DNA from 4 places in the Rhizobium laguerreae genome. Region 1 is predicted to be linked to each of the others. Evidence: predicted binding sites of a transcription regulator. Region 1 holds the regulator's gene; each other region holds the start of a gene.

Region 1 (7,482 bases):
GAAGGCTGCCCAGGGCAAGGCCTGCGTCGCAGTCCGCAAGGACGGCGTCGCCGTTGACATCGACGGCGACTATCCGGAAACGCTGGCGCGCATCGCCGCCAACAAGACCGGCGTCGGCGTATTCGGCCTTTCCTTCTATGAAAACAACGCCGACAAGCTCAAGGTTGCTTCGATGAGCGGTATCGTTCCGTCCACCGAAACGATCGCCAACGGCACTTACCCGGTTTCCCGCCCGCTGTTCTTCTACGTCAAGAAGGCACATCTCGGCGCTGTTCCGGGCCTGAAGGAATACGTCAACTTCTTCGTATCCGACCAGATGATCGGCCCTGACAGCCCGCTCGTCGAATACGGCCTCGTTGCCGCTCCGGATGCCGAGCGCGAAGCGATCCGCAAGGAAGTCGAAGCCGGTAAGGCTATGTAATGAATTTTGCCGGCGCGGTGCCTTTCAGCCCGCGCCGGCATTGCTTATGTCCCTGCCGGGCATGTCCGCTGCAGGGTTGAATTCCTTCTCCATGATTGGAAGCTGAAGGCAGCTGACGAAGCTGCCGGGCTTTTTGGGGCTATGGGCCTGGGGACGTAACGAATGAGCACATCCATCATACTTTTGTGCCTTGTGGTGATCGGAGTCGCCGCCTATCTGGTCGCGCGCAACCGTGCCACGGCGCTTGCCGGAGGCAGATCCTCCGCACTGCATTCACGGCCGGCCTATTACGGCGCCTATGCGGCGATCTGGGCAGTTCTTCCCGCCCTCATCGTCCTTGGCCTCTGGCTCTCCATCAGCCCCGGCATCATCCAGTCTTCGGTTCGCAGCGCTTTCCCTGACGACATCAAGGCTCAGGTCTCGGTCGAGCAGGATCTTGGTTATTCGACGGTGGCGACGGTCGCCCGCGGCCTGACGATGCTGACCTCGGATGAAACTGCGGCGGTCGGCAACGATCCAGCTGCGCTTCAGGCCAAGCTCCTCGAAAAGGGCGTGCCGCTTGCCGGCCAGCCGCTGCCTTACATGATCGACGCCGCCAGGACGCTCAACGCCATGAGCTTGACGAGCCGCATCGCCATGACGGCGATCGTCTTCGCGCTCGCCATTGCCGGCGCCTTCTATGCGCTGCGCTCCATCGCTCCGCGCTTCCGCGCCCGCAACCGGGTCGAGCGCGTCATGCTCTGGGGCCTGCTGCTCGCCTCCTCGATCGCCATTCTGACGACGATCGGCATCGTGCTCTCCATGCTGTCGGAAGCCGCTCGCTTCTTTACGGCCGTTCCCGCCATGGACTTCTTCTTCGGCACCGTCTGGGATCCGCGCTTTGCCGGAGCCGGCAGCTCGTCCTTCGGTCAGTTCGGGCTGATCCCGCTGCTGCTCGGTACGATCTATATCGGCCTGGTCGCCATGCTGGTCGCCGTGCCGGTCGGCCTCTTTGCCGCCATCTACATGGCCGAATACGCCTCGCCGAAGGTGCGCGGGGTCGCCAAGCCGCTGCTGGAAGTGCTCGCCGGCATTCCGACGATCGTCTACGGCTTCTTCGCGCTCGTCACCGTCGGTCCGTTCCTGCGCGATTTCTCCGCTCAGGTCAGCGGCCTTCTGTCCGGCAACTACAGCAATTTCATTCAGGCGCAGAGCGTTCTGACGGCCGGTATCGTCATGGGCATCATGCTGATCCCTTACGTGTCCTCGCTGTCGGACGATATCATCACCGCCGTGCCGCGGTCCCTGCGTGACGGTTCGCTCGGTCTTGGTGCCACACGCTCCGAAACCGTCAAGAAGGTGGTCTTGCCCGCAGCCCTTCCCGGCATCGTCGGCGCATTGCTGATGACTGCCTCGCGCGCCGTCGGCGAAACCATGATCGTCGTGCTGGCCGCCGGTGTGGCCGCCCGCATCCAGATCAACCCGTTCGAGCCGATGACGACGGTGACGGTCAAGATCGTCAACCAGCTGACCGGCGACCTTGAGTTCACCTCGCCGCAGACGCTGGTTGCCTTTGCCCTTGGCATCACCCTGTTCTGCATCACGCTTTGCCTCAATATCTATGCGCTTTACATCGTGCGCAAATACCGGGAGCAGTACGAATGACGGATATTGTTTCTCCCACATCAGGCGTCACCGTTTCCAAGGCGCCCGCGCGCCGCGATATCGGCATCAAGCGCCGCTATGCCGCCGAGCGCCGGTTCCAGGCCTATGGCATCGCCGCCATCACCTTCGGTCTCGTCTTCCTCTTCATCCTGCTGTGGACGGTGATCGGCAAAGGTTATACCGCCTTCCAGCAGACGGCGATCACCCTGCCGATCGAATTCGTCGAGAAGACGATCGACCCCGACAATAAGCGTGCGACCGATCCCTCGGTGCTGATCGCCGCCAATTATCCGGTTCTCCTGCGTGACGCGATCGTCAAGCAGCTGAACATCAATGCCTCGAGCCGTCCCGACGTGCGCGATGCAACCGCCATGCTGTCGAAGAGTGCGCCGATCCAGCTGCGCGATATGGTGCTCGCCGATCCGTCGATCATCGGCAAGACGGTCAATGTCACGGTGCTCGCCGACGCCAATGTCGACAGCGCCAACAAGGCCCAGATCGACCTCTCGGTCGATGAGAAGAACCGCAAGGTCAACGACAAGCAGGTCGGCTGGATGAACGAGCTGAAGGCGAGCGGCGCTCTCCACAAGCAGTTCAACACCGGCCTCTTCGTCAACGGCAATTCCAGCCGTCCGGAGGCCGCAGGCCTTGGCGTCGCCCTGATCGGCTCGCTCTACCTGATGCTGATCGTCCTCGTGCTCGCTCTGCCGATCGGCGTCGCCGCCTCGATCTATCTCGAGGAGTTCGCGCCGAAGAACAAGCTGACGGACCTGATCGAGGTCAACATCAACAACCTCGCCGCGGTGCCTTCGATCGTCTACGGTCTGCTCGGTCTTTCCGTCTTCATCAATTTCATCGGCCTGCCGCGCTCGGCCTCGCTGGTCGGCGGCCTGGTGCTGACGCTGATGACCCTGCCGACGATCATCATCGCGACGCGTGCGGCACTGCGCGCCGTGCCGCCGTCGATCCGCGCCGCAGCGCTCGGCCTTGGCGCTTCGAAGATGCAGATGGTGTTCCACCATGTGCTGCCGCTCGCCATGCCGGGCATCCTGACCGGCACGATCATCGGCCTGGCGCACGCGCTCGGCGAAACCGCGCCGCTGCTCCTGATCGGCATGGTCGCCTTCGTCGCCAATGCGCCGACGACACCGCTCGATCCCTCGACGGCTCTGCCCGTACAGGTCTATATGTGGGCCAACGAGGCAGAACGTGCCTTCGTTGAGCGTACTTCGGGTGCCATCATAGTCCTGCTCCTGTTCCTGATCGTCATGAACATGGGCGCCATCCTCTTGCGTCGTCGCTTCGAGCGCCGCTGGTAAACGGAGTTAAACATCATGAATATGTTGACGGAAGCTGCAGTTGAAAAGGCGCTGGATCAGAAGATGAGCAACGTCCCTTATAAGATGATCGGAAAGGATGTCTCGGTATACTACGGCGAGAAGCGCGCGCTTTTCGATGTGAACCTGAACGTCCGCGAAAACACCGTAACCGCTCTGATCGGCCCGTCCGGCTGCGGCAAGTCGACCTTCCTGCGGTGCCTCAACCGCATGAACGATACGATCGACGGCTGCCGCGTCACCGGCAAGATCACGCTTGATACCGACGATGTCTATGATCCCGATATTGACGTCGTCGAACTTCGCGCCCGCGTCGGCATGGTCTTCCAGAAGCCGAACCCGTTCCCGAAGACGATCTATGAAAACGTCTCCTACGGCCCGCGCATCCATGGCCTTGCCAAGTCGAAGGCCGATCTCGACCAGATCGTCGAAACCAGCCTGCAGCGCGCCGGCCTCTGGAACGAGGTCAAGGACCGCGTGCACGAATCCGGCACCGGCCTGTCGGGCGGTCAGCAGCAGCGCCTCTGCATTGCGCGTGCCGTCGCCGTCAGCCCTGAAGTCATCCTGATGGACGAGCCCTGCTCGGCGCTCGACCCGATCGCCACCGCCAAGGTCGAGGAACTGATCCACGAGTTGCGCGAGAACTACACGATCGTCATCGTCACCCACTCCATGCAGCAGGCCGCGCGTGTCTCGCAGCGCACCGCAATGTTCCACCTCGGCAATCTCGTCGAGGAGAACGACACCGACAAGATGTTCACCAATCCCGACGATCCGCGCACCCAGGACTACATCATGGGTCGCTTCGGTTGATTTTGGCGACACCAAGCCTTCCCGTTATTCGAGGATAAAGCCCCATGGCATCGACACATATTTTTTCTGCCTACGATGATGATTTGAAGTTCCTGTCCAGGCGGATTTCCGAAATGGGCGGCCTGGCCGAGCAGATGGTCAGCGAAGCCGTCCGCGCCCTCGTCAACGGCGATACCGCACTGGCGCAGAAGGTCATCTCCGACGATGTGATCCTCGATCACGCCGAACGCGAAATCGGCGACAAGGCGATCGTCACCATCGCCCGCCGTCAGCCGATGGCCTCGGACCTGCGTGAAATCATGGGTTCGATCCGCATCGCCGCCGATCTCGAACGCGTCGGCGACCTCGGCAAGAACACCGCCAAGCGCGTCATCGCCGTCCAAAGCACTGGCGTTCCCCGTAAGCTCGCCCGCGGCCTCGAGCATCTGTCCGAGCTGGCGCTCGTCCAGCTCAAGGAAGTACTCGATGTCTACACCAATCGTTCAGCCGACAAGGCGAATGCGATCCGTGAACGCGACAACGAGATCGACGCGATGTACACCTCGCTGTTTCGCGAACTCCTGACCTATATGATGGAGGATCCGCGCAACATCACCAGCTGCACGCATCTTCTCTTCTGCGCCAAGAATATCGAGCGCATCGGCGACCATGCCACCAACATCGCCGAGACGATCTTTTACATGACGACAGGCGCACAGCCGGAAGGCGATCGTCCGAAGGACGACAGCGCCAACACCGTAGGCGCGGTCACGGAATAACCGCCCGCATAGTTAGTTGCGTGCGCGCCCGTCCGGGCGCGCAAAGAGGTCGCAGCCAATTTCTGAATTTGCGCAGGATGAATTGCTTAAATCACCCCTGATTTAAGGATGATGCGCGAGGAGACCGACACGCATGATCCCGAGAGTTGCAGTTGTTGAAGACGAGGAAGCCCTCAGCGTGCTTCTTCGCTACAATCTCGAAGCGGAAGGCTTCGAGGTCGATACCATCCTTCGTGGCGACGAAGCCGAGATGAGGCTTCAGGAGCGCACGCCCGATCTTCTCATCCTCGATTGGATGCTGCCCGGTGTCTCCGGCATCGAGCTCTGCCGGCGCCTGCGCATGCGGCCCGAGACCGAGCGCCTGCCGATTATCATGCTGACGGCGCGCGGCGAGGAGAGCGAGCGCGTCCGCGGATTGTCGACGGGTGCCGACGATTATGTCGTCAAGCCCTTCTCGACCCCGGAACTCGTTGCCCGCGTCAAGGCGATGCTGCGCCGCGCCCGTCCCGAGGTGCTGTCGACGGTGCTGAAATGCGGCGATATCGAGCTCGACCGCGAAACCCATCGCGTCCATCGCAAGAGCCGCGAAGTCCGCCTCGGCCCCACCGAATTCCGCCTGCTGGAATTCCTGATGTCGTCGCCGGGCCGGGTGTTCTCCCGCTCGCAGCTTCTCGATGGCGTCTGGGGCCACGATATCTATGTCGACGAGCGCACCGTCGACGTCCATGTCGGCCGTCTGCGCAAGGCGCTGAATTTCTCCAACATGCAAGACGTCATCCGCACCGTCCGCGGCGCCGGTTATTCGATGGAAGCCTGAGGGCTTCCGTTCTGGTTACTGACAGAGTCGACCGACGATTTTTTCGTCGTGCTCGGGCTTGTCCCGCTGCTGTCCGGTTCGCGGCGATAGACCGCCCCTCATCCGGCTGCCGCCACCTTCTCCCCGCTCGCGGGGCGAAGGGACCCGCTGCGACGTCTCCGTTCCCCGTCCTCCACCTCTCCTGTGGCACGTCCCCTCGCCCCGTTTACGGGGAGAGAGTTAGGGTGAGGGGCAGCCATCCCGCAATAAGCGCTTCCATCCACTCGCATAAAAAAACGGGCCACTCGGCCCGCTTTCTGCATTCTAAACGATGTTCGCTCGTTCAGCTGGCCCGCGCCGCTGCCCGGCGGCGTTCATTCACCGGCTGGTAGGCGAGTTTCTGGTGATAGCCGCAATAAGGCGAATTGTCGGGGGATTCGCAGCCGCAGAAATGGAAGTCGTCCTTCAGCGGATCGCCGACTGGCCACTTGCAGGTGCGTTCGGTCAGTTCCGTCAGGCCGAGGCGGCGCGAAATCGGCACCACCACGTTGCCCCTCGGCACGTATTCCATTTCCTCGATCGTTTCGATCTCGATCTCTTCCTTCAGCATCGTCGCGCCCTGCTGGCGGGTGACGGTGCGGGTCGTGATCCGGGAGGCGTAGTTCGGTGCGCGCGGCGCCGATGTGTTGCGCTTCGGCGTTCGCGCCGCGGTGTTGGTGCCGCCGGCCTTGGCACGGCCGGGAAGGCACAGCCGGTGCACTTTGCCGATGACCGCGTTTCTGCTGACCCCACCGAGCTGCGCAGCAATCTGGCTGGCGCTCAGTCCTTCGGCCCAAAGCTTCTTGAGTTTCTCGACCCGCTCGTCTGTCCAGTTCATGCCCTGTCTCCACCTTTTGCGTTGGTGATGGCAGAATCCCTCACCGTTGTCCCGGGAGCTCCGAAACAAGAAACGCTTGATCAATTTTGGTGACTAGTTCCGCCGCATGCAGTCTAGTAATTGATCTTTAACCTAGTGTGAGGCTGACTCCGTGACAAGAGTCGCATGAATCCGGATGAATCGAATTCGTAGTTTTCCCCAACTTGCTGCCCCTGCGTGTCATTTCTGCAATAATGCCTGTTGATGACTGAAAATGCCGCTGTACACCCTTGCTGCATACGCTAAGGGCGCCGTTTTGTTGACATTGCAGCGCGAAAAGGAAATAGTGCCACTCGCCGCCGCAAGGCGGCATTTTTGATTTTTCGGGCCTGGTTTCCTTAGCCGGAGTCATTGCCCGGCAACTTTGATGGAGATCGCGCCATGGCTGAAGCCGCGCCGCTTTATGACACCTATTCTCGTGCCCCGCTGCGGTTCGAGCGAGGCGAGGGCGTGTGGCTGATCACCGAAAGCGGCGAGCGATATCTCGATTTCGGCGCCGGCGTCGCCGTCACGTCAGTCGGCCACAGCAATCCGCATGTGGTCGGCGCATTGAAGGAGCAGGCCGACAAGGTCTGGCACCTGTCGAACATCTATGAGATCCCCGGCCAGGAGCGTCTGGCAAAGCGCCTGACGGACGCCACCTTCGCCGACAAGGTGTTCTTCACCAATTCAGGCGCCGAGGCGCTCGAATGCGCAATCAAGACGGCGCGCCGCTATCAGTTTTCCAAGGGCCATCCCGAGCGCTTCCATATCATCACCTTCGAAGGCGCCTTCCACGGACGGACGCTGGCGACGAT
Region 2 (7,482 bases), on a different contig from region 1:
CGTAGCGCATCCATGACGATCTTGGCATTCAGCGGATCGAGCGAGGCGATCGGCTCGTCGGCGAGAACCATTTTCGGGTTCTGCATCAGCGCGCGGGCGATTGCCACGCGCTGCTGCTGGCCACCGGAAAGCGTGCCGGCTGCCTGCAGCGCCGTCTGCTCGATGCCGAGGCGTTCGAGTGCCGCGATGGCATGCACGCGTTCCTCGCGGGTGAAGATGTTGAGCAGGCTCAGAAGCGTCGAGCGGTGGTTGAGGCGGCCGAGCATAACATTGGTGAGAACGTCGAGGCGCGGCACCAGGTTGAACTGCTGGAAGATCATCGCGCAGTCGCGCTGCCAGTTGCGCAACGCCTGGCCGCGAAGCCCGGAGACCTCGACGCCGGCGAAATGAACGGAGCCGGAGCTCGGCTCCTGAAGGCGGTTGATCATGCGCAGCAGCGTCGACTTGCCGGCGCCGGAGCGGCCGATGATGCCGACCATCTGGCCTTGGGGAATGGCGAGCGTGACGGAATCGACAGCGAGCTTTTTTCCGAAACGACGTGTGACATTCTTCAGCTCGAACATCATGCTCTTCCCTTGCAATCCATGCCTTGATCAGCATCGCATTAGTCCCGCTTGATGAACCTCGCATGTCATATTTGTGTAAGTCCTGTCACAATTCTTCGCCCCCTATATCGGGGGTTTTAACCGCCGTAGCGGGATAGGAAATCTTCCGCGTTCAGGTTGCGAAAATCCTCGAGCGCCTGGTGCAGTCGGGCATGCTCCCAATCCCACCAGGAAAGCCTGTCCATCCGTTCGCCGACCTCTCTTGGAAAGCGCTCTCGGATGAGCTTTGCCGGCACGCCGCCGACGATCGTATAGGGCGCGACGTCCTTCGAGACGACGGCGCCGGCTCCGATCACCGCGCCATTGCCGATGTTGACGCCCGGCAGAATGGTCGCCCCGTGGCCGATCCAGACATCGTTGCCGATCGTCACGCGGTTTGCGCGACGCCAGGCGAAGAAGTCCGTCTCCATGTCGCCGTCCGGCCAGTAGTCGGCGGCGCGATAGGTGAAATGATGCAGCGTCGCGCGCCAGGTCGGATGGTTGGTGGCGTTGATGCGCACAGCAGCGGCGATATTGACGAACTTGCCGATCGTCGCACACCAGACGGAGCCGTCCTGCATGATGTAGGAATAGTCGCCGAAGGTGGCCTCGCTGATGCGGCAGCGTTCGGAAACCTCGGTATAGCGCCCGAAGGTGGAATCGCTGACGGATGCCGTTTCGTGAAAGTAGGGCTCGATGCCCAGCTTGCGGCTCATGCAACGATCTTTCTGGGTGAAAACTGCTGGACGTCGAGAATGCGGTCGGCGACGGCTTCGCGCACTTCTTCGTCGTGGAAGATGCTGAGAAGGGCCACACCCGCCTTCTTCTTTTCCGCGATCATGCCGACGACGACGGCACGGTTCCTGGCATCGAGCGAGGCTGTGGGCTCGTCGAGAAGCAGGATCGTGTGCTCGGTGATGAAGCCGCGCGCGATATTGACGCGTTGCTGCTCGCCGCCGGAGAAGGTGGCGGGCGGAAGCTGCCAGAGCGTTTCCGGCAGGTTGAGTCTGGCAAGCAGGGCGCCCGCCTTTTCCCGTGCCGTGACGGCGTCCTCGCCGCGTGCCACCAGCGGTTCGGCAACCACGTCGATCGCCGCGACGCGCGGCACGGTGCGCAGGAACTGGCTGACATAACCGAGTGTATTGCGGCGGACGTTGAGCACGGTGCGCGGATCGGTGGAGGCGAGATCGACGATACGTCCGTCGTGGCGGATGAGGATCTGGCCGGTGTCGACGGCGTAATTGCCGTAGATCATCTTGAGCAGCGAGCTCTTGCCGATGCCCGATGGGCCACCGAGCACGACGCATTCGCCCGATGCGACGGAGAAGGCGACATCGGAGACGACAGGTAGCTCGATGCCGTCGCGCAGATGCATGGTGAAGCTCTTCGAGACTTCGGAAACGACGAGGGGCGTTGCCATTTTTTTCTTCCTTGGTTTCGAGCCGTGCGTTCAGACCTGCAGGATCGAGGAGACGAGCAGCTGCGTATAGGGTTCGCGCGGGTCGTCGAGCACGCGGTCGGTGAGCCCGTGTTCAATGACGTAGCCGTCCTTCATCACCATCATCCGGTGCGAGAGCAGGCGGGCGACGGCGAGATCGTGGGTGACGATGATGGCCGAGAGACCGAGATCGTTGACGAGGCCGCGCACGAGATCGAGCAGGCGCGCCTGCACCGAGACGTCGAGGCCGCCGGTCGGCTCGTCCATGAAGACGAGCCGCGGGCCGGTGACGAGGTTGCGGGCGATCTGCAGGCGCTGACGCATGCCGCCGGAAAAGGCCCGCGGCTGGTCGTCGATGCGGTCGGCGTCGATCTCGACGCGTTCGAGCCAGTCAATCGCTGAGGCGCGGATCTTGCCATAGTGCCGGTCGCCGATCGCCATCAGCCGTTCGCCGACATTGGCGCCGGCAGAGACGGTCATGCGCAGGCCGTCGGCCGGGTTCTGGTGCACGAAGCCCCAGTCGGTGCGCATTAGGAAACGCCGCTCGGCCTCGTTCATGCGATAGAGGTCGCGGTAGCTGCCGTCGCGCATGTGATATTCGACGCTGCCGGTGCTCGGCAGCAGCCGGGTGGAGAGGCAGTTGAGCAGCGTCGTCTTGCCGGAGCCGGATTCACCGACGATGGCGAGCACTTCGCCGGGCCAGAGTTCGAAGGAGACGTCGCGGCAGCCGATGCGGTTGCCGTAGAATTTCGAAACGTCATGGACTTTGAGAAGCGGGGTCTCGCTCATTCTGCAGCCTCCCGGGCCAGCATCTCGCCGGCATGTCCGTGTGCGCGGCGGTCTTCGCAATGATCGGTGTCGGAGCAGACGAACATGCGCCCGCCCTTGTCGTCGAGAACGACTTCGTCGAGATAGACATCCTCGGCGCCGCAAAGGGCGCAGGGCTTGTCGAAGCGCTGGATATCGAAGGGATAGTCCTCGAAATCCAGGCTGACGACGTCGGTATAGGGCGGAACCGCATAAATGCGCTTCTCGCGTCCGGCGCCGAAGAGCTGCAGCGCGTCCGACATATGCATCTTCGGATTGTCGAATTTCGGCGTCGGCGACGGGTCCATGACATAGCGGCCGTGGACCTTCACCGGATAGGCGTAAGTCCGCGAGATACGGCCGTTATGGGCGATGTCCTCGTAGAGCTTCACATGCATGAGGCCGTATTCTTCGAGCGCATGCATCTTGCGCGTTTCGGTCTCGCGCGGCTCGAGGAAGCGCAGCGGCTCGGGGATCGGCACCTGGTAGACGAGCACCTGTCCCACCCTAAGCTTTTCCTCGGGAATGCGGTGGCGCGTCTGGATGATCGTCGCATCCTTGGTATGCGTCGTCACCGCGACATTGGCGACCTTCTGGAAGAAGGCGCGGATGGAAACGGCGTTGGTCGTGTCGTCGGCGCCCTGGTCGATGACCTTCAGCACGTCATCCGGTCCGATGATCGAGGCCGTCACCTGCACGCCGCCGGTGCCCCAGCCATAGGGCATCGGCATTTCGCGCGAGGCGAAGGGCACCTGGTAACCCGGAATGGCGATCGCCTTCAGGATGGCGCGGCGGATCATCCGCTTGGTCTGTTCGTCGAGATAGGCGAAGTTGTAGCTGGCCAGATCGGTCATTCGGCGGCTTCCTTCATGTCTTCGCCACCGTTGCGGGCGGCTTCGAATTCGCGGCGCATGCGGCGGACGAGATCGAGTTCGGCCTGGAAGTCCACATAATGCGGAAGCTTCAGGTGCTCGACGAAGCCCGTCGCCTGGACGTTGTCGGAGTGCGAGATGACGAATTCCTCGTCCTGTGCCGGCGCGGTAATATCCTCGCCGAGCTCTTCGGCGCGAAGCGCCCGGTCGACCAGCGACATCGCCATCGCCTTGCGCTCACTCTGGCCGAAGACGAGGCCGTAGCCGCGGGTAAATTGCGGCGGCGCCTTGGCCGAACCCTTGAACTGGTTGACCATCTGGCATTCGGTGATCTGGATGGTGCCGAGCGAGACGGCAAAACCGAGTTCCGGCACGTCGAATTCCACCTCGACGTCGCCGATGCGGATTTCACCGGTGAAGGGGTGATTGCGGCCATAGCCGCGCTGGGTAGAATAACCGAGCGCCAGCAGGAAGCCCTCGTCGCCGCGGGCAAGCGCCTGCAGGCGGAGATCCCGGGTCATCGGGAATTCCATCGGCTCGCGGGTCAGGTCGCCGATCTTATGATCTTCCGGCATGTCGCCGTCAGCCTCGATCAGGCCTTCTTCGCCGAGGATTTCGGAGACGCGCATGACGCGGCCGGTCTCGGCGGCGCGCTGAGCGGGCGTCTCGACCGCCTCGTCCGAAAGCAGCGAGGGATCGAGCAGGCGGTGGGTATAGTCGAAGGTGGGCCCAAGAAGCTGGCCGCCCGGCAGATCCTTGTAGGTCGCCGAGATGCGGCGTTCGATCGTCATGTCAGCCGTGTCGAGCGGCTTTGAATAGCCGAAACGCGGCAGCGTCGTGCGGTAGGCGCGCAGCAGGAAAATCGCCTCGATCATGTCGCCGCGCGATTGGCGGATGGCAAGGGCTGCGAGCGTGCGGTCGAAAAGCGAGGCTTCGGCCATAACGCGGTCGACGGCGAGTGCCAGCTGCGCCACGATCTGTTCGATGCCGATCGCCGGCAGCGAACGGTCGCCGCGGCGGCGGTCGGCGAGCAGGCGATGGGCATTGGCGATGGCGGCCTCGCCACCCTTGACGGCAACATACATCAGCTCAGATCTCCGTTGCTGTGATCTTGGTGGTGCGCGGCAGGCAGAGGAAACGCTTGCCCGCCGTCAGCACGATGTCGACGCCGCGCGGAAAGAGTGCGCGGTTCTCGGTCCAGAGCCGCATGAAGGTCTCCGGCAGGCCGATTGGCGCGATCTCCGTCACGCTCTGGATGCCCGGACCCATCAGCGCCAGCCGGCGGCCACCCTCGAGTTCGGCGAGCTCGATGATGAGGGTCGTCGAGCGGTCGGGATATTCCTGCGTGCCGGATGCAAAGAGGCCGAAGGAGGAAAGCGCGGTGCCGGCCTCGGTGAAGGCAAAGCGCGCTTCGGCCTTTTCGGTGGTCAACGGCGCGCCGGTATGGAAGCCGAGCCACTCCGGCACGGCGGATCTCGCCAGTCCCTGGGAAAGCCAGACGGGCGTGTCGTGGTCGCAAAGCGTCAACGCGATCGTACCGGCGGCGATGCCGAGCGGGACCGGCGGAGCGACATCCGGCTGAACGGTCTGGATCGTGCCGGGGCGGGCCATGCCGTCCATCAGCATCTTGAAGCCGCTCTGGGCATGGAAGACCGGCTCGGCAAAACCGCCGGTCAGAGCTTCTGTCTTCAGGCCCATCAGTTATCTCCCCGCACCATGGTGAAGAAATCGACGCGGGTTGCCGCCGTCTCGTCCGCCTTGCGGCGTTCGGCTTCGGCGATCCGCTCAGTGATCGGTAAAAGCAGGGCCTGTTCGACGAAACCCTTCGTCGCTTCCTCCTGCCAGAGCGCGTCGAAGATCGCCGCAAGCCTGGCTTTTTCACGGTCGGTGCCGAGCGCCTGGGCATGGCCGACCACGCCCGAGTCGAGCCGCACCGTCGCCCGCGTCACGGTCACTTCTCCGAGATTGAAGGGAGCGCCGCCGCCGCCGATGCGTCCGCGCACCATCACCAGCCCGGTTTCCGGTCCGCGCACCGGATGGGCAACGGGCTTTTCCGGCAATGCATCAAAGACCGCCAAGAGTTCGCCGCGTTCCGCCAGCGCCAGCAGATCGGCGGCGCGTTTGCGCCCGGATGCCGTCTGTGACGCAGCGTCTGTCCTGTCCGCTGATATCATCGCCGCCTCCCCTAAAATGTCTATTGATATAGACAACCATACAAGATACACTTAGCTCTAAATCGATGTCGTGACAAGCGTGTGACATTCTACAGCGCCGCGCGTCTTCAGACGCGCAAAGGACGCTGTAGCACTCGGAATTCCTGCATAATTCGCTCCATAAATCGAAGTCGATTGATGGAGCGAATTATGCAGAAGGAATTAAATGGACGGCAGGGGCGGAATGGCGGGATTGAAGCAGGTGCAAAGGCAAACCGGCGTGGCGCTCTGGCGCCAGATCGCCGATCGGATTCGCGAGGCGATCAGCACCGGAGCCTATGACGAAACGGGCATGGTGCCGCCGGAAACGGTCCTGGCGCTGCAATTCGGCGTCAACCGACATACGGTGCGCAGTGCGCTGGCGGCACTGGCGCAGGAAGGGATCGTCCGTGCGGTTCAAGGTCGCGGCACGCTGATCGAGCGCAAGGAGCGGCTGAATTTCCCAATCACCAGGCGCACGCGCTTTACCGCCGGCATTGGCGATCAGGCGCGTGAGATGCGCGGCCTTCTGCTCGATGAGGCGAAGGAGGAGGCGAGTGCCGAGATCGCCGGCTGGCTGGGCCTGAAGCAGGGAGAACAGGTGATCCGGCTGGAAACATTGCGCCATGCCGACAGGCGGCCGGTTTCAAAGGCGACGAGCTGGTTTCCCGCCGAACGTTTTGCCGGGATTGGCGAAGCCTACCGCAGACACGAATCGATCACCAAGGCTTTCGCCGAACTCGGCCTACCGGATTATGTCCGCGCGACCACCGAAGTGACCGCCGCCCATGCGAGTGCGGCCGATATGGCCGACCTCGAACTCACCCCCGGCGCAATCCTGCTGATCGCCAAGGCGATGAATACCGATCTTGAGGGTGTGCCGGTGCAATATTCGATCAGCCGCTTCGCGGCCGACCGGGTACAGTTCACCATCGAGAACTGAGCGCCTTTCCCCGCCGAAGCGGGGAAAGATCAGCTGAGATCAATGTGCGCCCGACATGTCGCCGAGCACTTCCTTGGACGCGACGGTGGAATCCGCCTTCAGCGTGTAGACCATCGGCACGCCGGTCGCGAGGTTGAGGGCGAGCACACCTTCTTTGCTCAGCTTGTCGAGCACCATGACAAGCGAGCGCAGCGAATTGCCGTGCGCGGCAACCAGCACCTTCTCGCCCCTGAGCACGCGCGGCAGGATCTCCGTGAGGTAGTAGGGCCAGACCCGGGCGCCGGTGTCACGCAGGCTTTCACCGCCGGGAGGCGGCACGTCATAGGAGCGGCGCCAGATATGCACCTGTTCCTCGCCCCATTTGGCGCGCGCGTCGTCCTTGTTGAGACCGGAGAGATCGCCGTAGTCGCGCTCGTTCAGCGCCTGGTCGCGGATCGTCAGGAGATCGGGCTGGCCGACCTTGTCGAGGATGAGCTTCAGCGTGTGCTGCGCACGCACCAGCACCGAGGTATAGGCGACGTCGAATTTGATCCCGTATTCGGCGAGCGCCGCACCGCCCGTATTGGCTTCCTGGATGCCGAGTTCCGTCAGATCGGGATCCTTCCAGCCGGTGAAGAGATTCTTCAGGTTCCAGTCACTCTGGCCG
Region 3 (7,482 bases), on a different contig from region 1:
CAGCCGCGTGACGTGGAGCTCGGTCAATCCTTCGGCAATGAATGGGTGGTCGAAAGCGGCCTGTCATCAGGTGAGCGTCTCGTTGTCGACGGCAGCCAGAAACTGCAGCCGGGCGCAAAGGTCGCGCCGGAAGAGTGGCGGGATGGTCAGCTCGCGTCCGGTGACGCCAAGAAGCCGGAGTAAGATCGATGGCGCGTTTCTTTATCGATCGCCCGGTCCTAGCCTGGGTCTTTGCGATCTTCATCTCCCTCGCCGGCCTGATCGCTCTGCCATTCCTGCCGGTCGCGCAATATCCGAAGGTCGCGCCGCCGCAGCTCAGCATCACCACCAGCTATCCCGGCGCATCTCCGCAGGACATTTATCAGGGCGTTACTCGCCAGATCGAAGAAGAGTTGAACGGCGTCGAGCACCTTTCCTATTTCGAGTCGACCTCCGATACATCGGGCGCGATGACGATCACCGCGACCTTTGCGGCCGGCACCGATATCGACCAGGCCTCGGTCGACGTTCAGAACGCCATCCGCCGCGTCGAACCGCGGCTGCCGCAATCCGTCAAGGATCAGGGCATCACGGTCGAGGAGGCATCGTCCGGCTTCCTGATGTTCATCTCGCTGACCTCGACGGATGGGAAGACCGACGAGGTGGCGCTCGGCGACTATCTCAACCGAAACGTCATCGGCGAGCTGCGCCGTCTCGAGGGTGTCGGCCGCGCCCAGCTATTTGCCTCGCAGCGGGCGATGCGCATCTGGATCGATCCCGACAAGATGGTCGGCCTGAACCTCACCGCGTCCGACATCAGCGCGGCGATCTCGGCGCAGAACGCCCAGGTCGCGGCTGGCCAGATCGGCGCAGCACCCAATCCGATCTCGCAGGACCTGACGGCGACGGTGCTGGTGAAGGGGCAACTGACCGACATCAAGGAGTTCGGAGACATCGTGCTGCGCGCCAATGCCGACGGATCGAACGTCAGGCTGCGCGACGTTGCGCGCATCGAAGAGGGCAGCGAGAGCTACAGCTTCTCCACCCGCTTGAACGGGCAGCCGAGTGGCGCCATTGCCATCCAGCTGTCGTCGACGGGCAATGCCGTCAACACCTCCAACCTGGTCAAGGCGAAGATGGAGGAGCTGTCACGCTTCTTCCCTGACGGCGTCGAATATTCCGTTCCCTATGATACCAGCCCGTTCGTCTCGGCATCGATCGAGAAGGTGGCGCATACGCTTGCAGAAGCCGTCGCGCTCGTCTTCGTCGTCATGCTCATCTTCCTGCAGAGCTTCCGCTACACCATCATTCCAACGCTCGTCGTGCCCGTCGCGCTGCTCGGGACGCTTGCCGTCATGTTTGCCGCAGGCTTCTCGATCAACGTGCTGACGATGTTCGCGATGGTGCTTGCCATCGGCATTCTCGTCGACGACGCCATCGTGGTGGTGGAAAACGTCGAGCGGCTGATGGCGGTGGAAAGGCTGTCACCGAAGGAAGCGACCAAGAAGGCGATGCGGCAGATCACCGGCGCGATCCTCGGGATTACGCTGGTTCTCTCCTGCGTCTTCGTGCCAATGGCGTTCTTCCCGGGCTCGACAGGCATCATCTACCGTCAATTCAGCCTGACGATGGTCGTATCCATCCTGTTTTCGGCCTTCCTGGCGCTGTCGCTGACCCCGGCGCTTTGCGCCACCTTCCTGAAGCCGATCAAGGGTCATCACGAGAAGAAGGGCATCGCCGGCTGGTTCAACCGCAACTTCGACCGGTTGACCGGCCGTTATGCCCGCACGGTCGAGGGACTGGCCAAGCGCTCCTGGCGGGTCATGGCCGTCTATGTCGCGCTGCTCATCGGCCTTGGCTATCTTTTCGTCAACCTGCCGAGCAGCTTCGTGCCGGATGAGGATCAGGGCTTCCTGATCGTCGACGTGCAGGGACCGCCGGAGGCGAGCCGCAACCGCACGGTGGCCTCGCTTGAAAGCATCGAAGCGATCTTCAAGAAGGAGCCGGCCGTTGCCAACGTCGTTGCGATCCAGGGCTTCAGCTTCTCGGGGCAGGGACCGAACGCTGCCCTGGTGTTCGTCACGCTCAAGGACTGGGCCGAACGCGGCGCCGGCAATTCGGTACAGGAGATCTCCAACCGCGCCAACATGCAGCTATTTGGACTGAAGGACGCCACATCCTTCGCTTTGTCGCCGCCGCCGATCGAAGGTTTCGGCACGACCAACGGCTTCACCTTCCGCCTTCAGGATCGCGGGGGGAAAGGCCAGGCGGCACTGACCGAGGCGGCGGGAATGCTGATCGGCAAGGCATCTGAGAATCCCATCATATCAGGCATCCGACCGGAAGGCATGCCGGACTCGGCCCAACTCGTGCTCGTCATCGACCGCGAAAAGGCAAATACCTTCGGCGTCGCCTTCCCCGACATCAACAGCACGATCACCGCCAATCTCGGTTCGAGCTATGTCAACGATTTCCCGAATTCGGGCCGCATGCAGCGCGTCATAGTACAGGCGCAGGACAAGAGCAGGCTTCAGGCGGAAGACCTGATGAAGCTCAACGTCCGCAATGCGAGCGGCGGCATGGTGCCGCTGTCGTCCTTCGCCGTCGCCGAATGGCAGAAGGGGCCGGCGCAGATCGTCGGTTATAACGGCTACCCTTCCGTGCGCATCTCTGGCGCTCCGGCGCCGGGATATTCGTCGGGGGCGGCGATTGTCGAAATGGAGCGGCTGGCCTCGGAACTTCCCGATGGCTTCGGCTTCGAATGGACCGGCCAGTCGCTGGAGGAGTTGAGATCGGGATCGCAGGCGCCGTTCCTGTTCGGCCTCAGCATTCTCTTCGTCTTCCTGCTGCTGTCGGGGCTTTACGAGAGCTGGTCCATCCCGTTGTCGGTGATGCTGGTCGTGCCGCTTGGCGTCATCGGCTGCGTGCTCGCGGTGGTGAGCCGCGACATGTCCAACGACATCTACTTCAAGGTCGGCCTGATCGCGATCATCGGACTGTCGGCGAAGAACGCCATCCTGATCGTGGAATTCGCCAAGGACGGTTTTGCCGAGGGCAAGTCGCTGATGGATGCCGCGATCGAAGGCGCCCGTCTGCGCTTCCGGCCGATCATCATGACCTCGCTCGCCTTCACTTTGGGCGTGGTGCCTCTGGCGATCGCCACCGGGCCAAGCGCGGCGAGCCAGAATGCCATCGGCACGGGCGTGCTCGGCGGCATGATCTCGGCGACGGTGCTGGCGATCTTCTTCGTTCCCGTCTTCTTCGTCTTCGTGCTGCGTCTCTTGAGGACGAAGCGGCCGGAGACTGTGAACGAGGAGGCGCCGGCCGGGCAGGAGCCGGCAACCGTCACGTCGCCGACCTGAGGTGAAGAGTTGGCGGGTTGCCTTGCGCAACCCGCCGCACCTTTGCGCCGGCCCGATTTCAGGAATTATGCAGTCGGCTTCGGCGTGATCGTCACGTCGGCGCCATAGGCATCGCGCAGTTCGCCTTCCTGTCCCGGCTGCCGGTCGGCAGCCTGGTGCAGCAGGATTGACTCGTATCCTTGCGAGCGCGTCCCCTCGATCAGGGTGATATCGGCGTTTCCAGGATTGTCGGAGCGCTCGAACCACTCGACAGGGCGGTGCAGGAAGTTCATTTCGACCGCCCGATTGGTGACGCCATGACCGACGATCACGAGGTTGTGGTCGCTATTTTCGGCGTCGTGCATGACGGTCTGGAGGAATAGGCGCACCCGCTGCGCCACATCCGCCCGGCTTTCGCCATCCGGCGGCCGTGCGTAGAACTTGCCGCTGTTGCTGCGCAGCCTTGCCCATTTTTCGAACTCCTCGGGAAACTTCTGCTTCTGTTCGGCGTGGTCGTAGATTTCGGTGAAGAGACCGAAATCCTGCTCGCGCAGCAGATAATCCTCCCTGATATCGCCGACGAAGCTTTCCGGCAGGGCTTCGAGCAGCGCATCCTTGCTCTGCCGGGTCCTGAGAAAGGGCGAGTACCAGATATGCAGCTTGCCGAAACGCGCGCTCGGCAATGCCTTGAGATAGGAGGCGATCACGCTGCCTGCTTCGAGAGCCTGCCGATGGCCCCACCGCGTCAGCGGCACATTGTGATCGCCGAATTGGCGGTAGGCCTGTTCGTTGATATTGCCGAGGGATTCGCCATGGCGAACGAGAAAAAGACGCATCAGCCATCCCGCATTGTCGGATATGAATCGCCGCCATCATGAACGTCCTGAATGCGCAGGGCAACATGGCCGGCAGGCCTGGCAGCGACGGCCATGCGGCCGCGCGGCGACAGGCATTCTGCCAGCGCGGCGACAGGCATTCTGCCAGCGCGGGATGATCGGGTTTGCAGGGCTTTTCCACACCTTGTCATCTTCCTGAAACACGAGTCTGGTTTTGGAAGGCTAGATGAAAGATGGGACATGAGCGGTAGCTCGTGAAAGACATGATGGAACCCAGACATTTCCGCACGCTCTTCATTTCCGATGTCCATCTCGGCTCGAAGGCCGCGAAGGCCGACTTCCTCTTGGATTTCCTGCGTCACCACGAGGCCGATACGATCGTGCTCGTCGGCGACATCGTCGACGGCTGGCGCCTGAAGCGCAGCTGGTACTGGCCGCAGGTCTGCAACGACGTCGTCCAGAAGCTGTTGCGCAAGGCGCGCAAGGGCACGCGCGTCGTCTATATTCCCGGCAATCACGACGAATTCCTGCGCGCCTTCCCGGGCATGCATTTCGGCGGCATCGAGGTCGTCGAGCGCATGATGCATGACGGCGCCGACGGCAAGAAATACCTGATCCTGCATGGTGACGAGTTCGACGTTGTCGTCCGCAATGCGCGACTGCTCGCCTATCTCGGCGACTGGGCCTATGACACTGCGATCCGCATCAATATCATCCTTGCGGCAGTGCGCCGCCGGCTCGGCATGCCCTACTGGTCGTTCTCGGCCTGGGCGAAGCTCCAGGTCAAGCATGCCGTCAACTTCATCGGCGAATTCGAGCGCGTCGTGGCCGAGGAAGCCCGCAAGCATGGCGCCGATGGCGTGATCTGCGGACATATCCATCATGCCATCATCCAGGATATGGACGGCATCCGCTACATCAACACCGGCGATTGGGTGGAAAGCTGCACGGCAGTCGCCGAGCACGAGGATGGCACCTTCGAACTGATCACCTGGCGGGCGCTCGCCAGCAGTGTGCCGGCACTTGCCGCTATCGAAATGCATGACGAGGGCGAACTGGCCCCGCAAGCCGCCTGATTTTGGCGCCGGCGCATCCGCGCCTGGCTCCATCGAATTTAGCCGTTACCGTCAGGCGACAGGCCCTATTTATTTTCTAAAACGTTTCAGGACGGCTACTTCTCGCAATAGTCGCCTCCAGGGTGGTGTGTTAGGACAACGACGAGTTTCCTTCAGGTCCACCCATGATTCCCGCTCAAAATTCCCCGACGGGTGAGGGAGCGCCGCCGCGCTTCCGGCTGCTCAGTGCGCTTTCCTATTGCGCGCCGCTGCTCGTCAACGGCATCGTCCTGCCGTTCTTCCCCGTCTGGCTTGCGGGCCACAGCTTCAGCGACCACGAAATCGGTGTGATCCTGGCCGTTCCGATGGTGGTGCGCGTGTTGGTGGCGCCTGTTGTCGCCATGATCGCCGACCGGATGAAGGAGCGCGCCGACGTACTGCTCTGGTCAGGCAGCCTGTCGCTGCTGACGGCAGTAGCACTCTACTGGACGACGACTTTCTGGCCTGTCTTCATCGTCTTTACGCTGCAGGGCGCCACCTTCGCGCCCTATGTGCCGGTCGTCGAATCGATCGTCATATCTGGCGTTCGCCGCTGGGGTCTCGATTACGGATCGATGCGGGTCTGGGGTTCGATTGCTTTCATCGTTTCGACGCTGATTGGTGGCCAACTCATCAACCGGTGGGGCGGGGGGATGGTGCTGCCGATCATGATGTTCGGCTTCATCATGACCGTGGTCATGGCGATCTTCTGCCCGCGCATCGGGCCGACGCGGCGGCGAGGCCAGCCGATCGATCTTCCGGCCGCCACCGGCAGCGGCCTGCGGGAGCCGCATCTGCTGCTGCTCTTGATCGGCGTCGCCATCCAGCAATCGAGCCATGCGGTGCTCAACGCCTTCTCCTCGATCTACTGGCATCACCTCGGTTTTTCCGGTACCGAGGTCGGCCTGCTCTGGAGCGCCGGCGTCGCTTCGGAAGTGACGGTGTTCTTCCTGTCGAAGCGCCTCAGCCGTCGCTTCGACGCCTGGACGCTGATCCGCTTCGGCTGCGCCATCAGCGTCTGCCGCTGGATCCTGTTTCCGATGAATACGGGCTTTGCCGGTTTCTTCCTGCTGCAATGTTTCCACGGCTTCACCTACGCCTTCGTGCATACCGGCGTGCAGCGGCGGATCGTGGCGACGGTGCAGGAGACGCAGGAATCCTCGGCGCAGGGCGCCTATTTCTTCTATGTCGGCATGGCGATGGCGCTGATGACCCTGGCGTCGGGTTATCTCTACGCCTGGCTCGGCGTCGTCAGCTATTACGTCATGGCCGTGGTGGCGTTCGTCGGCCTCGGCCTCGTCATCTCAGCCTATTACCTTCAGCCCCAGAGGGTGCTTTCGGGCGGAAAGACCAGGGAGGCTGCGTAGCGCAGGCCGGGTTCGCGGTCGCGGGCAAGTAATAGCGGGCCATCGAGATCGACGAAATCGGCATTCTGGGCGAGCAGAACGGCGGGCGCCATGGCAAGCGAGGTGCCGACCATGCAGCCGATCATGATGCTGAATCCAATCCGTTCAGCCTCGGCCTTCATCGACAGCGCCTCCGTCAGGCCGCCGGTCTTGTCGAGCTTGATGTTGATCGCGTCGTAGCGGTCGGCAAGGCTTGCGAGATCGCCGGTGTGGTGGACACTCTCATCGGCGCAGACGAGGAGCGGGCGGCGGATTTCGGCGAGCAGCCCATCGCGGCCGGCCGGCAGCGGCTGCTCGACGAGGGCGATGCCTGCTTCTGCGGCGATATGGAGATGACGCTCCAACTCCGCTTCGGGCCAGCCTTCATTGGCGTCGAGGATGATTTCGGCATCGGGCGCGGCGGCGCGGACGGCGCGGATGCGGCTTTCATCGTCGCCAGTGCCGACCTTGACCTTCAGCAGGGCACGGCCGGCATGCTCGCGCGCCCGGGCGGCCATCACCTCCGGCTCACCGAGCGAGATGGTGATGGCGGTGGTGAGCGGCTGCGGAGCGGAAAGGCCGAGGCGGGCGGCGACGCTGTCTCCCGTCCGCTTCGCCTCAAGATCCCAGAGGGCGCAATCGACGGCGTTGCGGGCCGCACCCGGCGGCATGGCCGACAGCAGGTCGCGGCGCGAGATGCCGGCCTCGATCAACGGTCGCGCCGCTTCGATCTGGGCGAAAACGCTCTGCATGGTCTCGCCATAACGGCGATAAGGCACGCATTCGCCAAGCCCCTGCGCACCCTCTTCGACAAGCGTGCAGGTGATGACCTCGGCTTCGGTCTTTG
Region 4 (7,482 bases), on a different contig from region 1:
GCTCCGCCTGATCGCGGCGAAGACCGACAGCGACAAGCAGTTCATCGACACGTTCGCGCCGCTCCTCCTCGCTTCCGACGGCATGGATGGCAAGTGGTTCGCCGATCTGAACGCCGATCGAGATGCGCCGGTCAAGGGCTGCCAGCGGATCCTGGAAGACGAGTTGCATGCGCGCCCTCAGGCTACGCCAGCGCGGCGTTCTGAGTGCCGGCATCGCCTCCCCGTCGAAGCGAACGCTGCCCTCTGTCGGAGCTTCGAGCCCGAGCAGCAGCCGGCCCATCGTCGATTTTCCTGAGCCGGATTCACCGACGATGCCGAGCGTCGTCTTCGGCGCGACCGACAGCGAAACGCCGTCGACCGCCCGGACATGGCTCGGCTTTCCGAAGACGCCGCGGCGCATCGTATAGGTCTTGACGAGGTCGTTCGCTTCGATCAGCTGAGGTTCGCTCATGCCCATGCCACTCCCTGCTGGACCTGCATGAGGTTCGGCTTCGATGCGGTGGCGCCGTCACTGAGCGGATGGAAGCAGGCGGTCGCACGGTCGTCGTCAAGCGCGAGGAGCGGCGGCACCTTGTTATGACAGAGTTCCGAGGCATGGCCGCAACGCGGCGCAAAGGCGCAGCCGCCGGGCATCCGGCCGGGCTGCGGCACGGTGCCGGGGATCGGTACCAGCCGGTCGCGGCCGGCATCGATACGCGGAATGGCATCGAATAGCCCGCGCGTATAGGGATGGCGTGGCGACCGGAACAACGATTCCGTCGGGCATTTCTCGACGATGTTGCCGGCATACATGACGCAGACGCGTTCGCAGATCTGCGACACCGCGCCGAGATCATGACTGATGAAGACGATCGCCATGCCGGTTTCCTCGCGGATCGAAATCAGCAGATCGAGGATCTGCGCCTGGATCGTCGCGTCCAGCGCCGTCGTCGGCTCATCGGCTATCAGCAGATCAGGATTGCCGGCGAGCGCCATGGCGATCATCAACCGCTGGTTCTGGCCACCGGAAAATTCATGCGGGAAATTGTCGAAACGGCGCACGGCGTCGGGAATGCCGACCATTTCCATCAGGCGGACGGCCTCGTTGCGGGCGGCCCTACCGGTCAGGCCGCGGTGCAGTTCGACGGCTTCGGCGATCTGGCGCCCGGCGTGGATGACCGGGTTGAGCGAGCTCGACGGATCCTGGAAGATCATGGCGATGCGGCCGCCGCGAATGCTTTCGAGCTTCGTACGCGACGCGCCGATCAGCTGATCGCTGCCGAGACGCACGCTGCCTGAGACGGAAGCCTTTCCAGGCAGGAGCCCGAGTGCCGCCAGCCAGGTGACCGACTTGCCGCAGCCGGATTCGCCGACGAGACCCACCGCCTCGCCCTTCTCGATCGCCAGATCGACGCCGTGCAGGACTTCGATACCGCTGAAAGCGACCTTCAAATTGGAAATTTCGACCAATGGCATTTCAGCCTCTCTTTCTTGCATTCCCGCCGGCAGCCAGATCCGAATGAGAGCATGATGCCGAAAACCGCTCACACTTTTCGGCATCATGCTCGTGCCTGTCGGGCTTGCCTGGTTTCCGGGTAGCCGGTGCACCAAATGGCAGCGAGCCAGGGTTTCCCCCGGCTCGCTGATGTCGTCAGGTCTTGATCAGGACCAGTTGCCCTGGCGGAAGTCCATGGCGAAGGCCGATGCGGCCTTCCAATTGATCGACTTCGACTTGGCGGTGAAGACGGCGTTCTGGTGGAGAACGGTATAGGCGGGGTCTTCGCGCTCGCAGATCTGCAGCATGCGGGCGAAAGCGTCATGACGCTTGGCGCGATCGGTGCTGGTCTCGAGGAAGGTCGACAGCGTGTTCATCTCGGCGTTGGTCCATTCGCCAACCTGCTGCTGCTGGCCGTTCGGACCGTGCTGGGCGACGATCGAGGAAACCGGATCGGGGAAACTTGCGGAGTTCGACCAGTCGCGGACGGCACGCGTCGGCGTCTTTTCGAGGATCTGCTGCCAGTTTTCCTTCATCTCGATCTGCACGTTGAGGCCGACCTGCGCCCACATTTCGACGAGGATCTGCGCCGTCGGGGTCTGGTTGGTATAGTAGTTGTTGAGCAGGCGATACGGGATCGGATCGCCCTTGTAGTTGGCTTCCTTAAGGAGCTGGCGGGCGAGATCAGGATTATATTCCGGCACGGTCCAATCCTTGACCATCATGTCGCCATAGAAATCCCACTGCAGGCCGGCCGGAACGCGGGTGCGGCCTGCCCAGAGCGAGTCGACGATCGCCTGTCGGTCGATGGCATGCGTGAAGGCGCGGCGAACCAGCGGGTTGCCGAGCTGGGCATGGGTCTTATCGAACACAGTCAGGCGGTGGTTGGTGATGATACCGCCCTGGACTTCGAAGGCAGCATTCTTTTCGATGCCTTCGATCTGGTCCGGCGGGATGTCGCTGGCGAGATGATATTCGCCGGACAGCAGGCCGTTGACGCGCGAGGCGACTTCCGGAACTTCGACGAAGCGGATCTGCTTCACCGGAGGACGGCCGCCCCAATACTCGTCATGCGCTTCGTAGATCAGGTAGGTGTCCGGCTTGAATTCGGCGACGCGGTAGGGACCGGTAGTGATCGGTGCGCGGGCCCAGTCGAGATAGCTCTTGGCCTCATCCCAGCTGCGGCGGTTGGCGATGGCGCTGGCGGCAACGGAGATGCGGCCTTCCATCGTCACGTCAGGCGAACCGTTGACGAAGCGGACGGTGTATTTGTCGACGATTTCGATGCCGAGCAGGGCCGGCCAGATACGGCGGGCGACGGCCGGAATTTCGACCGGCAGTTCCTTGCTTTCGCGGCCGAGCGGGTTCTTTTCGGTGACGAAGATCGTCTTGCCGGCGCTCGGCTGCGTATCGCCGAACATGCGTTCCTTGCTGAAGGAGAAGGCGACGTCTTCGGCAGTCATCTCGTCGCCATTGTGGAATTTGACGCCCTGGCGCAGTTTCAGCTCGACGGTCTTGTCGTCGATACGGCGCCATTCAGTGGCGAGCGACGGAACGGCCGAGAGGTTGCCGAGCCAGTCGAGGCCGATCAGGCTTTCCCAGAGCGACGAATTGAAGATGCGCTGGCCGACATTCGACTGTTCGCGCAAGGTATCCAGCGTGTTCGAGTTCGAGATCTTCTGTACGGCGATGGTGATTGAAGGACGATTGTCGGCCTGGGCGATGGAAAAGCGCGGCAGGATCAGCGAGCTGGCGACGCCGGTGGCAAGGCCGAGAGCACCGCGACGGGTGAAGGTGACCATGGGAATATCTCCTTGGGTTCTCTGGTGGATCGGATCAATGGCTGCGTTCGCTCAGGCCCTCTGGGCCGGAGCGATAATGGGTCAGGGTTCTGTCGGCATGTTTCAGGCGCCAGGAGAGCGCCTTCTGCGCATAGTCCCGCACGAGCGCGGCATAGGCCGGGTCGTCGGCGAGATTGGTGAATTCGTTCGGATCGTGCTGCAGATCGAAGAACAGCGGCGGTAGCGCTGCGAAATGAACGTATTTGTATCGCTCGTCCTGGATGACGCAGAGGCTGCAATCGTTCATGCTGAGGCCGAGAAAACTTTGCGGCTCGGAATAATAGACGTCGCGGAAGTCGTACTCGTAGTGCAATTCGGTGCGCCAATCCTGCGGCCGGCCCTCGCTCAGGAAAGGCAGCAGCGACAGGCCGTCACAGGCGTGCGGGATCTTTCCGCCGAGCCAGTCGAGAATGGTCGGCATGACGTCGATGCTCTCGGTGAAGCCGCTTTCGATCGCGCCGGCGCGGGCATTTTCGCCGGCGTCCTTGATGACGAGCGGAATGCGGAAGCTCGGATCGTTGTAGCCGATCTTGCCGAGCAGGTGATGATCGCCGAGCTGCTCGCCGTGGTCGCTGGTGAAGATGATCAGCGTATCGTCCCACTGTCCGGTGTCGTCGAGATAGTCGAAGACTCGGCCAAGGCAATCGTCGACCTCGGTGATCAGGCCGCAATAGGTCGCCCGCATCTGGCGCAGTTCCGCTTCGTTGAGCGTTGCGCCCGACCCTTCGGCGCCTTGGAAGAAGGAGCCGCGGCGGATGCTGTCGACATAGAATTTCATCAGCGGATGTTGTGCAGCCTCGATATCCGGGCTGGCCGCGCGGATCGGCGCCGGCATGTCTTCCGGCCGGTACATGGCGTGATAGGGAGCGGAGGCGACGAAGGGCGGATGCGGCCGGTAATAACCGAGATGCAGGAAGAAGGGCTTGCCGTCGCGACCCTTGAGATAGGTCAGCGCCCGCTCGGTGAAGAAGGTCGAGTCCGAAAATTCCTTTGGGATGCGTGACGGACGGTCGGTGGCGCCGGCAACGGCGTCCTCGCCCTCGGGCAGCCAGATATCAGGACGATGCTCCGGCAGCTCAAAGCCGTTCTGTGCCACCCAGCCGAAATAACCCTCCATATTAGGCTCGAAGGCGCCGACCGAACGGAAACCGTCCATCATGTCGCCGAGCACCGTGAAGCGCGGATCGTTCGGCGAAGTGGTGCGCGGATCCGGCACCGTCGTCGTATAGCCGATCAGCGCCGGATCGTAGCCGACGCCGCGCAACGCCTTGCCGAGGTTGAGGTGGCGCTGGTCGAGCGGCACCGTGTTCTGCACGGCGCGATGGTTCATCAGATAGAGGCCGGTAAGCAGGCTCGCGCGGGCCGGACCGCAGGGAACGCAGGTCGTCACATGGTTCCTGAAGGTCACGCCCTCGCGGCAGAGCCGGTCGAGATTAGGCGTCTTCAGGAAATCGATTTTCCCGTCGTCACGCAGAACGTGCGGAACGAAATCGGCTCGCCATTGGTCAACGACGATGAGTAGAACGTTTTTCTTTCGCATGGAGCCCCCACTTGTGCGGGGCTGTTTGAACCGCGATTATTTCAGCGCGATGACCACTTTTTCAAAGTTCCATGACATTAAACGGATCGTGGCTTTCTTCGCTTTTATTCCATGAGCGTCATAAGATTGTAATACTTGCGACACAACAGCCGTTCACCGCGTGAGGCGGCTCCCCGGCTCTCGCTATCGGGCTTTCTTCGTCTTCCGGCTAATAACAGTTGCTTTCCGACGCCAAGACAGCCGAAATCTGCATGGTTGAATTCCCGGCGTGACAAATTAGATTTGTCCCATGAGCGGACCGCGAGGAGTTTCGAGCGGAGACTGGTTGACGGCGGGCAGGCTGGATCTGCCTGCTGGCGGTGGTGCGTTCGCGATTCCCCGGCTGGCCATCGGCTTATTTCTGGTTGATCAGGACCGGCACCGCATCGCCGTCGGTTCCGATCGTAAGCGGGTCGTGCCGCTGCGTGCCGGCGACGGCTGGATTCTGCCGGCCGGTTCGTCGGGCACCTGCGAATATGACGATGAGCTCTCGTTTCTGAGGGTGGATCTGTCGGATGCCTTGCTCAAGGATGTCGGTTTCGACAGGGCCGTCTTCAATCCCGTCGTCGGCAGCCTCGATCCGCTGCTGGTTCAATTCGTTCGTCACGCGGCCTCTCTTCGGGATGCACCGCAATCCCTCTATCGCGATACGATGAACCTTGCGGTTGCAGCACATTTGGCCCAGCTGCTCTCGCCTGCCCCGCTGTCATCCATTGGGGTCGAGGACCGGCGGCTGCGCCGTGCACTGGCATATATCCACGACAATCTCACCGAGGATCTTTCCCTTGACGACATGGCTTCCGAGGCGGCAATGAGCCGGTTCCATTTCGTGCGCATCTTCACCGCTGCGCTCGGCACGTCGCCGCTACAATATGTCATCCGTGAGCGAATGGAACGGGCCAAGGTGCTGCTCAGGACCACGGGCGTTCCGGTTGCTGCCGTCGCCATCCGCGTGGGTTATGACGACGTGTCCCGCTTCGGTCGGCATTTCAGGCGCAGTACAGGGCTCACGCCGGCAGCGTTTCGCAGAAGATAGCGCTCCGACCCAGAATGACAATAAACACATAACAAATGCCAAGTATCGCTCCGGCGCCTGCGCGCCGATGCTGCGAAACTCCTCCTCGTACCTCATGAAACTGGCGGTGACGGCGAGGAGACCTTCGATGAGACTATCGACCCTTTCTGCAATTGGAGCAGCCCTGCTCCATTCGACGGCCTTTGCGGCTGGCATCGAGACCCGTCCCGTCTCCTTCCAGAACGAGGGAGTGACGCTTGCCGGCACGCTCTATCTCCCGGCCGACTACAAGCCGGGCGAAAAGCGCCCCGGCGTTCTGGTGACTGGCGCCTGGACCTCGATCAAGGAGCAGATGTCCGGCCTTTACGCGGAGGAGATGGCCGAGCGCGGCTTCATTGCCCTCGCCTTCGATTTCCGCGGCTGGGGCCAGTCCAGCGGCAATATCCGCTTCAAGGAGGATCCGGCGGCCAAGACCGACGATATCGTAGCGGCGGCCGACTACATGACGACGCTGCCGGAAATCGACGCCGGCAAGATCGCCGGTCTCGGCATCTGCGCCTCCGCCGGTTATATGGCGGCGGCGGCTTCGGGCAATCCCGATTTCACCGCCATATCGCTGGTTGCGCCGTGGCTGCATGACAAGGCGATCGTCGAGCGGATCTATGGCAGTGCGGACGGTGTCTCCAGGCCGATCGCCATATCCCGCGAGGCTGAGGAAGCCGAGCGCAACGGCCAGCCCCGGATGATCGTTGCCGCAAGCGCCAATGACAGCACGACGCTGATGTACCAGATCCCCTATTATACCGAGCCCACTCGCGGCCTCATCCCGCAATATGACAACAAGTTCAATCTCGCCTCCTGGGAGCCATGGCTGACCTATGACTCGGTTGCCACCGGTGACCGCCTCGACAAACCGACGCTGATCGTCCACTCGGAAGCGGCCCCCGTTCCGCAAGGCACACATGCCTTTTTGGCGCGCCTTCATGGTGATGCATCCGAGATCTGGCTCGACGGCGTCACCCAGTTCGACTTCTACGACAATCCCCAGCATGTCACGCGGGCGACCGATGCCGCGGCTGCGCATTTCGAACGGATCAACAAAGGCTCCTGATACCTGACAAGGAGGTGACCATGAAAACCCTCATGCTCACAGCTGCCGCCGGCGTCTTGCTGGCGTCATTCACCGCCAGTGCCGAATCGATCGATGCCGACGACCGCGCGGCCATCATCGATACCATTACCGACATTGCCGCTGGCGCCGACCGCCACCAGTGGGACCGCGTGCGCGGCGCCTTCGCCGACACGGTGACGCTGGATTATACCGGCCTCTGGGGCGGCGAGCCGACCACCCAGCCGGCCGAAGCCGTCATCCGGCAATGGTCTGCCTTTCTGCCGGGCTTCGATCGCACGCTGCATCTCGTCAGCAACCACGCCATCATCGAAAGTGCCGGCCCGACAGCGGTGGCCGAGGCCGATTTCCAGGCAGTCCATCGGATCGGCGCGGAGAGCTGGGTACTGATGGGACATTATCGATATGACCTCACCAAGATCGACGGCACCTGGAAAGTCTCCC

Evidence for each region. Region 1 encodes PhoB, which activates phosphate uptake and scavenging genes when phosphate is short. Its sites were predicted from a motif close to TGTCATNNANCTGTCAT; they were not measured.
Region 2: a site for PhoB is predicted at 5,946-5,962, ahead of phnG (phosphonate C-P lyase system protein PhnG). Genes of this name have one in related genera too.
Region 3: a site for PhoB is predicted at 4,342-4,358, ahead of HFO71_RS05775 (UDP-2,3-diacylglucosamine diphosphatase). Genes of this name have one in related genera too.
Region 4: a site for PhoB is predicted at 4,972-4,988, ahead of pehA (phosphoric/sulfuric ester hydrolase PehA). Genes of this name have one in related genera too.

Annotation. Positions count from the first base shown of each region.
Region 1 is NZ_JAAXQT010000002.1:119,532-127,013, forward strand. Features, by position in the region: gene HFO71_RS07475 (substrate-binding domain-containing protein) at 1-421, shown strand, start outside; gene pstC (phosphate ABC transporter permease subunit PstC) at 584-2,065, shown strand; gene pstA (phosphate ABC transporter permease PstA) at 2,062-3,384, shown strand; gene pstB (phosphate ABC transporter ATP-binding protein PstB) at 3,400-4,215, shown strand; gene phoU (phosphate signaling complex protein PhoU) at 4,260-4,973, shown strand; gene phoB (phosphate regulon transcriptional regulator PhoB) at 5,107-5,790, shown strand; gene HFO71_RS07505 (GcrA family cell cycle regulator) at 6,113-6,646, opposite strand; gene HFO71_RS07510 (aspartate aminotransferase family protein) at 7,067-7,482, shown strand, end outside.
Region 2 is NZ_JAAXQT010000006.1:270,186-277,667, reverse strand. Features, by position in the region: gene phnC (phosphonate ABC transporter ATP-binding protein) at 1-563, opposite strand, end outside; gene HFO71_RS20200 (DapH/DapD/GlmU-related protein) at 683-1,300, opposite strand; gene phnL (phosphonate C-P lyase system protein PhnL) at 1,297-2,004, opposite strand; gene phnK (phosphonate C-P lyase system protein PhnK) at 2,035-2,811, opposite strand; gene HFO71_RS20185 (alpha-D-ribose 1-methylphosphonate 5-phosphate C-P-lyase PhnJ) at 2,808-3,683, opposite strand; gene HFO71_RS20180 (carbon-phosphorus lyase complex subunit) at 3,680-4,786, opposite strand; gene phnH (phosphonate C-P lyase system protein PhnH) at 4,791-5,399, opposite strand; gene phnG (phosphonate C-P lyase system protein PhnG) at 5,399-5,875, opposite strand; gene phnF (phosphonate metabolism transcriptional regulator PhnF) at 6,099-6,836, shown strand; gene HFO71_RS20160 (2,3-bisphosphoglycerate-dependent phosphoglycerate mutase) at 6,876-7,482, opposite strand, start outside.
Region 3 is NZ_JAAXQT010000001.1:1,167,312-1,174,793, forward strand. Features, by position in the region: gene HFO71_RS05760 (efflux RND transporter periplasmic adaptor subunit) at 1-183, shown strand, start outside; gene HFO71_RS05765 (efflux RND transporter permease subunit) at 189-3,341, shown strand; gene HFO71_RS05770 (histidine phosphatase family protein) at 3,407-4,156, opposite strand; gene HFO71_RS05775 (UDP-2,3-diacylglucosamine diphosphatase) at 4,420-5,232, shown strand; gene HFO71_RS05780 (MFS transporter) at 5,397-6,617, shown strand; gene dgcA (N-acetyl-D-Glu racemase DgcA) at 6,569-7,482, opposite strand, start outside.
Region 4 is NZ_JAAXQT010000011.1:128,253-135,734, reverse strand. Features, by position in the region: gene HFO71_RS29165 (ABC transporter ATP-binding protein) at 1-457, opposite strand, end outside; gene HFO71_RS29160 (ABC transporter ATP-binding protein) at 448-1,455, opposite strand; gene HFO71_RS29155 (ABC transporter substrate-binding protein) at 1,642-3,276, opposite strand; gene pehA (phosphoric/sulfuric ester hydrolase PehA) at 3,311-4,855, opposite strand; gene HFO71_RS29145 (AraC family transcriptional regulator) at 5,145-5,930, shown strand; gene HFO71_RS29140 (alpha/beta hydrolase) at 6,058-7,020, shown strand; gene HFO71_RS29135 (nuclear transport factor 2 family protein) at 7,041-7,482, shown strand, end outside.